2 regions of the Paenarthrobacter sp. TA1.8 genome follow, and region 1 is predicted to be linked to the other one. Evidence: riboswitches for the same ligand, from Rfam matches in the RefSeq annotation. Region 1 holds a riboswitch; the other holds the start of a gene.
The links. A riboswitch is a leader RNA that binds a small molecule or an ion and turns the genes downstream of it on or off. The one in region 1 is predicted to bind thiamine pyrophosphate.
Positions count from the first base shown of each region.

Region 1 (4,585 bases):
GACAGCACCCTCCAACCGCGTTACCGGCGTCAAGGGCTCCACCAGGCTGGAGGCCAAGAAGCAGCGCCGACGCGAGTCCCGTGAAACCGGACGCCGCCGCCAGGTCATCACCGAGGCTGAGTTCCTTGCCCGCCGCGAGTCGGTGGACCGCCAGATGATCGTCCGCCAGCGCGACGACAGAATACAGATTGGTGTCCTGGAAGACGGCGTGCTTGCTGAGCACTTCGTGTCCAAGACCCAGCAGGACTCCCTGATCGGCAACGTGTACTTGGGCAAGGTCCAGAACGTGCTGCCGTCCATGGAAGCTGCGTTCGTGGACATCGGACGGGGCCGTAACGCGGTCCTGTACGCCGGTGAAGTCAACTGGGACGCAGTCAACCTTGAAGGCCAGCCGCGCCGGATCGAGAACGCCCTGAAGTCCGGCGACTCCGTCCTGGTCCAGGTCACCAAGGACCCCGTGGGACACAAGGGTGCCCGCCTTACCAGCCAGATCTCCTTGCCGGGCCGCTACCTGGTGTACGTACCCGGTGGTTCCATGACCGGCATCTCACGCAAGCTGCCCGACGTCGAGCGCAACCGCCTCAAGCGCATCCTGAAGGACCGCCTGCCGGAGAACGCCGGTGTCATTGTTCGGACAGCAGCCGAGGGCGCTTCGGAGGAAGAGCTCACCCACGACATCAACCGTCTGCGTGCGCAGTGGGAAGGCATTGAAGGACAGGCCTCGTCCACCAAGGTCCTGGCTCCGGAACTGCTCTACGGCGAACCTGACCTCACCATCAAGGTGGTCCGTGACGTCTTCAACGAGGACTTCTCCAAACTGATCGTCTCCGGCGACGACGCCTGGGACACCATCGAGGCTTACGTGACATACGTTGCCCCTGATCTGGTGGGCCGCCTCGAAAAGTGGACCAAGGATCAGGACATCTTCGCCGCCTGGCGCATTGATGAGCAGATCCACAAGGCCCTGGAGCGGAAGGTCTTCCTGCCGTCCGGCGGTTCGTTGGTCATCGACCGCACCGAGGCCATGACTGTGGTGGACGTCAACACCGGCAAGTTCACCGGCAGTGGCGGAAACCTTGAAGAAACCGTCACCAAGAACAACCTGGAAGCGGCCGAGGAAGTTGTTCGCCAGCTTCGTCTGCGCGATATCGGCGGCATTATCGTCATTGACTTCATTGACATGGTCCTTGAATCCAACCGCGACCTCGTCCTCCGCCGCATGGTGGAGTGCCTCGGCCGGGACCGCACCAAGCACCAGGTGGCCGAAGTAACGTCGCTGGGCCTGGTCCAGATGACGCGCAAGCGCATGGGTACCGGCCTCCTTGAGGTCTTCGGTGAGCAGTGCGAGCACTGCGCTGGCCGAGGTGTCGTCACGCACGACGAGCCCGTTGAGCACCGACGCGCCAACGTGGTGGCTGCTGAACATCACCGCCCGCATACGGAAGCGCAGCAGCCTGCTGCGCGGACCGAACGCAAACGCCGCCGCGGCAAGGGCGGGGGACCGGCTGTTGCCGAAGCTCCCGCGCAGGTCCACACCACCACGTCCGCCCCGGCCGCAGCATCCACCACGGCTGAACCGCAGGATCCTGCCCGGATAGCCAAAGCCGAGGCAACCAGGGCCGCCCTGGCGACGATTGCCGCTGCAGCGCACGCCGCACACCTGCACGACGACGAAGTTCACCGTGCAGAGGAGGAAGCGCGGGCGGCAGGCCGGCACGAGCCGGACGCAAGCCCTACAGCCGGCACCGCCGCCAGTAGTGAAGCAGGCAGCGGCGAAGCAGGGACTTCAGCCCGCGATGCTGCAAGCAGGGAAGCAGCAGTCCAGGAAGCAAGATCTACTCCCGTGCTGCGCTTCGGCGGGGAAGAAGTTGCCTTGCCGTTCGTTGAGCACCACGAGGAACCGCAGGCAGCCAAGCCTGCCATGAGCCTGGATCTGCTGGCCGAAGCGTTTTCGCACCTCGGTGCGGCTCCGGCACCCGAGCAGGAAGCCGCTCCGATTTCAGCCCCGAAGGCTGCTTCTCCGGCACGGACTGCCGAGGAAGATCCGGAGGCTGCTTCAGCCTCGCGTGGTCGTCGTGGTCGCCGTAACCGGAGCGCCAGCAGGGCCCAGGGCGCGGCCAATGAAACCAGCGTTGAACACCATGAGGCGACAGCGTCGGCCACCCGGGGTTCGGCCCATGAGGCCAAGGCGCCTGTGGAACCGGCCAAGAAGGCACCAAAGGATGAGCCCATCATCCTCGGCGTTGGAGTTCCTGCTTCCGAGCTCTAATCGCGGCGAATAAGTTGAAGAGGGCCCTGCGCTAACTGCCAAACGGCGGGTAGCGCGGGGTCCTTTTGCGTCCGCTCTGCAAGCCACGCACAGGCTGCGTTCAGAGTCACATCCGGGCGTCGGTGTGGCCCGGTTCCCGCGGCGCGTTGCTTCCCGGCTACGCTTGGGGACTGACACGGGGTGCCGGGCGTTGGGCCAGGCTGAGATCCAAACCCGTTGAACCTGTCCGGTTAGCACCGGCGAAGGGATGTCTCATGACTGCATCATCATATTCATCGGTGTACCCCCTCGACGCTCCGGCTTCGGGCCGTCCAACCCCGCGCATTCTGAGCATTGCCGGCTCGGACCCTTCAGGTGGTGCCGGAATCCAGGCGGACCTGAAGAGCATCGCCGCTTTTGGCGGGTATGGCATGGCTGCCATCACGGCCCTCACCGCGCAAAACACCAGGGAGGTCAGTGCCGTCCACGTCCCTCCCGCGCACTTCCTGCGTCAGCAACTGGAAGCCATTAGTGCCGACATCACCATTGACGCCGTCAAGATCGGAATGCTCGGCGACGCAGCCGTCATCAACCAGGTCCGGGGCTGGCTCGAAGAGGTGAGTCCCGCCGTCGTGGTCCTTGATCCGGTGATGGTGGCCACCAGCGGTGACCGGCTGCTGCGGGAGTCTGCTGAGAAGGCATTGCGCTCGCTGCTGCCTTTGGCCCACCTCATTACGCCGAACCTTCCTGAACTGGCCATGTTGCTGGGGGAGCCCGAGGCAACTGACTGGGCTTCGGCGCTGGACCAGGGCAAACGGCTGGCAGCGGAGTACGGAAACACGGTCCTGGTCAAAGGTGGCCACCTGCCAGGGCCGGAGTGCCCGGACGCGCTGGTGAACACGAGCGGGCTGCTGTCCCAGGACGTGGTCGAAGTGGCAGGTCCCCGGGTTGCAACGCGGAATAGCCACGGTACCGGGTGCTCTCTGTCTTCCGCCTTGGCCACAGTCCAGGCACGAACCGGTGACTGGGAAGTTTCATTGCGGGAAGTCAAGCCGTGGTTGCTAGGGGCATTGCAGGCCTCTGACAGCCTGCACGTGGGTCAAGGCAACGGGCCCGTGAACCACTTCCACCACTTCCAGCAGGCATCCACGCCGGGCGCTTTCGCTGCGGCGATGTGGAACGAAGCCGTCCCCGAACTCGAAGCGATTTACGGGCTCCCGTTTATTCAAGGACTTCAATCCGGCGAGCTGCCGGAACGTGACTTCAATTACTACCTTGCCCAGGACGCCATCTATCTCAATGGGTATTCGAGGGTCCTGGCACGTGCGGGCGCCTTGGCGCCCACGGAGGAAGAACAACTGTTCTGGGCAAAGGCATCACAGCAGTGCCTGGAGGTTGAATCGGAGTTGCACAGGAACTGGTTGAGCACGCGCGAAGCCTCCACGGCAACCGGACCGGTTACCAAGTCCTACGTGGACCATTTACTGGCAACATCCGCCGCCGGCAGCTACGCCGTGGTGCTGGCGGCGATCCTGCCCTGTTATTGGTTGTACGCGGAGGTGGGGCAGCAGCTTCATACGGCATACGTAGACGCCGGCGCGCCGGCGGACCACGCATATGCGGACTGGTTGAAGACCTATGCCGACGAGGATTTCGCGGCGGCAACGCGGAAAGCGATCAACTTCACTGCTGCCGCGGCCGTCGCGGCTTCTGGCACGGAGCGGACTGCGATGATGGATGCTTTCACTCAGTCCTGCCGCTACGAGACGGCGTTTTTCGATGCTCCCAGGCTGTTTGCCCAGGCTTCGTTCACGTGCGCTGAGTAGCTTTCCGGGCACGCACTTGAGGCCAATTGCGGCGACACGTCCGCGCGTCGCTGGCCGGATCGCGTTAATCTCGCTCAAACCCTGTAGGCTGTATGGGCACGGTGCCGGGAGAGTCCGTTACAACTGGTGATGCAAGTCACGAGGTAGCCTCCGGACCCGGCCTCATTTGCAGCTGAAGGTCAAACTAGCGTAATCTTGATCTTCGGTGCTTACGCCAACACTTGGGTTATGCCCCTTGGAATTGTTCATGGGATGACTCGCGGACTTCGATTCAGAAGTCCACGGCGTTGAGGCACAGCGCGAACCAGGGCTGATTCCGGTTCAAGGTTCCGCACGCAAATTTTGTAATAAACGTCGAGAGAAGTGAGTACCCAAGTGGTGTACGCGATTGTCCGCGCAGGCGGCCGCCAAGAAAAAGTTTCCGTTGGAGACTACGTAACGCTGAACCGCGTCCCCGGTGGAGCCGGTAGCACGCTTGAGCTGCCCGCATTGCTCCTGGTTGACGGCGAGA
Region 1 is NZ_CP184287.1:2,723,341-2,727,925, reverse strand. Features, by position in the region: gene ACNAOT_RS12585 (Rne/Rng family ribonuclease) at 1-2,269, shown strand, start outside; TPP riboswitch at 2,436-2,534, shown strand; gene thiD (bifunctional hydroxymethylpyrimidine kinase/phosphomethylpyrimidine kinase) at 2,524-4,074, shown strand; gene rplU (50S ribosomal protein L21) at 4,450-4,585, shown strand, end outside.

Region 2 (4,585 bases), 280 kb from region 1:
CGTGAGTTTTACCGGCGTGCTTTCTCCGCCGAGACCGGCGGACTGGACACTCCGGAGGCGCGACGGTCAGCACACAGGCTCCGGCTCCAAGCACCGCCATGGGAGGCTCCGCTTCACATTGTGCCGGGCGTTCCCACGCTGGTTCTCACTGGCGGTTGGGAGCCCTTGTACGAGGAAATCGCCGGCTATCTCCAGGAGACCGGCGCCCTCCGCCGCGTGGCAGCGGGTGGACACCGGCCCCAGGATTCAGTTGATGGCGATCAGGCAATCCGCTCATTCATCGCGGACGTCGGACGAGCCATGTCAGCTCAGGCTTCCTGAACTGCTTCCGTTTAAGTTCGTTGGGACCTGAAGTTCCGGCAGGTAGACCTTTCCGCCGGAGGCCAGGAACTCCTCGCTCTTTTCCCGCATCCCGCTGTACATCCCGGCGATTGCGGCCTGCGACTCTGCCGAACCATACTCGTCACGGATGTCCTGGCTGATGCGCATCGAACAGAACTTGGGGCCGCACATGGAGCAGAAATGCGCGGTCTTCGCCGGCTCGGCGGGCAGGGTCTCGTCGTGGAAGGATTCTGCCGTGACCGGGTCAAGGGACAAAGCGAACTGGTCCCTCCAGCGGAACTCGAACCGTGCCTTGGAAAGAGCATCATCACGCTCATGGGCCCCCGGATGTCCCTTGGCGAGGTCCGCTGCGTGAGCCGCGATCTTATACGTGATGACACCGGTCTTGACGTCGTCCTTGTTGGGAAGCCCCAGATGCTCCTTGGGGGTCACGTAGCAGAGCATCGCCGTGCCGTAGCGGGCAATCTCCGTGGCGCCGATTGCTGACGTGATGTGGTCATAGCCGGGGGCGATATCGGTAACCAACGGCCCCAACGTGTAGAACGGCGCACCGTTGCAGAGTTCCTGCTGACGCTCCACATTTTCCCGCACCAGATGGAAGGGAATGTGCCCGGGTCCCTCCACCATGACCTGCACGTCGAATTCCCACGCCCGCTGGGTCAGCTCCGCGAGCGTATCAAGCTCGGCGAACTGCGCGGCGTCGTTGGCGTCGGCGATGGAACCCGGGCGGAGACCGTCACCCAGGGAGAACGCGACATCGTATTTGGCGAAGATTTCGCACAACTCATCAAAGTGCGTGTAAAGGAAGTTCTCCTGGTGGTGTGCCAGGCACCACCCGGCCATAATCGATCCGCCGCGGGAAACGATGCCCGTGACGCGGTTGGCGGTCAAGGGCACGTACCTCAGCAGAACGCCAGCGTGAATGGTCATATAGTCCACACCCTGCTCGCATTGCTCGATCACGGTATCGCGGAAGATCTCCCACGTCAGCTGGTTGGCCTCCCCGTTTACCTTCTCAAGTGCCTGGTAAATAGGCACTGTTCCGATCGGAACGGGCGAGTTGCGGATGATCCACTCGCGAGTGGTGTGGATGTCATCTCCGGTGGAGAGGTCCATCACCGTGTCAGCGCCCCACTGGGCTGCCCACTGCAGTTTGTCCACTTCCTCTGCAATGGAGCTGGTGACTGCCGAGTTGCCGATGTTGGCGTTGATCTTGACCAAGAATGCCTTGCCAATGATCATCGGCTCGGATTCAGGGTGGTTGATGTTGTTCGGAATAATTGCCCTTCCCGCGGCGACTTCGCTGCGGACCAGCTCAACGTCACAGTTCTCCCGCAACGCAACGAACTGCATCTCCGGAGTCACGACGCCTTGTTTCGCGTAGTGCATTTGCGTGACGGTCTTACCCGCGACGGCGCGGCGCGGCACCGGTTGCGCACCCTTCCACTCCGCTGACGCGGCTCCACGCCGAACCGCGGACTTACCGTCGTCGAGCAGGTTCCTTTCCCGCCCCGAATAAGCCTCCGTATCTCCGCGGGATTCGATCCATGGTGCACGGAAAGGATCCAGGCCCACCACGGGATCGCTTCCGGGTCCCGCTGTTCGGTATACCTGCAGAGGCTTGTTTGCTTGCCCATTGGGAGATGGCTCCAAGGCGATCTCCGTGACGGGGACCCGTATGCCGTTACCTGGGTCTTCCAGCCAAGCCAACGAATGGGACTTCAGGGATTGCGTTACAGTTTCCGCCGTATTTTGGACAGTATTCGTCTGGTTTTGGGCAGGGCTGTGCTGTGTTTCTGTGGTGCTCAAGGGAATACTCACTTCCTTCGCCGGCATTACCCGGACAGGTTCAACGGTCGCAGACTGCGTCAGTCCGATCTCAGCCCCTGCAGGGGCCCCCGTGTGGTCGTAGACGAAGCTACCACAGCTCCCGACGGGCTCCCAGTCACATGCAGGCACCAGGCTCCAACACGCCGCTCCCGTTACGCTTTTGCCATGGCCAACATCATCGAATTCAGCGGACCTGCGCTCGTATCGGCAGACGAAGAGCGCCAGGGGCTGTGGTCCGTAGACGGCATACTGACGTTTGAGCGTCCCGGTGCGACGCCGGACAGGATATTGGATGGCTGGGTCCTGCCAGGTTTGGTTGATGCCCACTGTCACATCGGACTCGGCCTTGGAGGAGCGGTGGATGAACAGGCAACGCTCGCCCAGGCCCAAGCAGACCTCAACGCCGGAACGCTGCTGATCCGCGATTGCGGATCGCCCGCCGACACCCGCTGGGTGCAGCAACGAACGGACCTGCCGCGACTGATCAGGTCGGGTCGGCATATCGCCCGGAGTCGGCGTTATCTTCGCGGTTTGGGTCATGAAATTGAGCCGCGGGAACTAGTGGAAACGGTCCGAAAGGAAGCCCGTGACGGAGATGGCTGGGTGAAACTTGTGGGCGACTGGATCGATCGCGGCGTTGGAGACCTCGCTGCCTCGTTCCCCGCGAAGACCGTCAAGGAAGCCATTTCCGCGGCCCACGATGAGGGAGCAAGGGTCACCGCGCATTGTTTCGGCGAGGACACCATCGATGACATGCTCGACGCCAACATCGACTGCATAGAGCACGCCACCGGACTCCTTCCGCGGCACCTTCCCCGTTTGGTGGAACAGTCAGTGCCCATCGTCCCCACCCTGGTCAACATCGCTACCTTCCCGGATATCGCAGCCCAGGCAGCGCCGAAGTTTCCGGAGTACGCGGACCACATGATGCGTCTCTGGGAGCGTCGTCGCGAGCGTGTGCTGGAGGCCTTCGAAGCGGGGGTTTCCGTCTATGCCGGTACCGACGCCGGTAGCGTGATCAAACACGGCAGGATTGCGGACGAAATGATGGAACTGCACGACGCCGGCCTTCCGCCGGCGGCGGTCCTGCACGCCGCCGCCTGGGGCGCCCGTGAGTGGCTGGGAGTCGAGGGCATCAGCGAAGGCGCAAGTGCCGACGTCGTGCTGTGCAGTGACGATCCACGCCGTCATCCGGGTACCATCGCGGCGCTCAAACATGTCGTGCTCAGGGGTAATGTCGTTCGTTAGGAATAAATTGAAGCTTCAAGTAATTTAGATAGGTAAGAAGGTGCCGATGCGCGGCCACCTCAGAACCGGGAGCTTCACATGACCTCATCATTCAGCCAGGATCTTCTGCCTGCCGAACTCACCATGGGCACCGTCATGCTCAAGGTGGGCGACATGAAGGTCATGAGCGACTACTATCAGCGAGCACTTGGCCTGGAAGTCGTGGCTGAGCAGGATGGTGGCCTGTACCTCGGACGCGTAGCCAAGCCCGTTGTCCACCTTGCCCCCGCTGCGGGACTGCAGATTCCCGGGCGGGGAGAGGCCGGTCTGTTCCACACGGCAATCCTGTTCCAGGATCAGCCGTCGCTGGCCGCGACTATTGCTACGGCGGCGGAGTACGAACCTCGTGCTTTCGCAGGCAGCGCCGACCACCTGGTGAGCGAAGCGTTCTACTTCACTGACCCCGAAGGCAACGGAATTGAGCTTTACTACGACAAGCCGCGTGAGCTCTGGCAGTGGGACGGCAGCAATGTTGTGATGGACAATGTGGCCTTGCCTCCGCAGCGCTTCCTCCAGCAGCACCTGAGTGAAGCTGCAGTGACGGGTCAACGCGAGGCCGCTGCCGGGATCGGGCACGTGCACCTGCAGGTGGGTGACGTCGAAACTGCGCAAAAGTTCTATGTGGAGACCCTCGGCTTCGAGCGGACCGCAGGCTGGCATGGCCAGGCGTTGTTCGTTTCCGCCGGCGGCTACCACCATCACATGGCCATGAACGTCTGGAACAGCCGCGGAGCCGGCCCCCGAAAGGACACTCTCGGACTCGGGGAGGTTCTGATCGAAGTGCCCGGAAGTGACGACGTCGCAGCGTTGGCGGATCGCCTGAAGGTTGCAGGAGTGCAGCATCAGCACACCGGGGCCGAGCTTCAGTTTGAGGACCCTTGGCGGAACAAGCTGCGGGTTGCCGTCCGCTAGCAGCTTGCCGCTTCTCCTGCACTAGGCTGGGCAGTGACGGCACGGAGCCATTCGGATTCGTGCCGCCGCCCCGTCAGCACGAAGGAATGAGAGTACTCTCCATGGGCTTTGCCGAAATTTTTGTAGCCACCCACGATGAAGCACTCAAGCGGGCAGCTGCCCTTGAAAAGGGTGCCGATGTAACCGGCCCTGCCGTGAGGATTGAGGGAATCAC
Region 2 is NZ_CP184287.1:3,001,183-3,005,767, reverse strand. Features, by position in the region: gene ACNAOT_RS14010 (alpha/beta fold hydrolase) at 1-321, shown strand, start outside; gene thiC (phosphomethylpyrimidine synthase ThiC) at 304-2,151, opposite strand; TPP riboswitch at 2,147-2,254, opposite strand; gene ACNAOT_RS14000 (amidohydrolase family protein) at 2,338-3,420, shown strand; gene ACNAOT_RS13995 (VOC family protein) at 3,499-4,371, shown strand; gene ACNAOT_RS13990 (hypothetical protein) at 4,458-4,585, shown strand, end outside.
Region 2: it holds a riboswitch for thiamine pyrophosphate, as region 1 does, so the genes downstream of both, thiC (phosphomethylpyrimidine synthase ThiC) here and thiD (bifunctional hydroxymethylpyrimidine kinase/phosphomethylpyrimidine kinase) in region 1, are expected to answer to the same signal.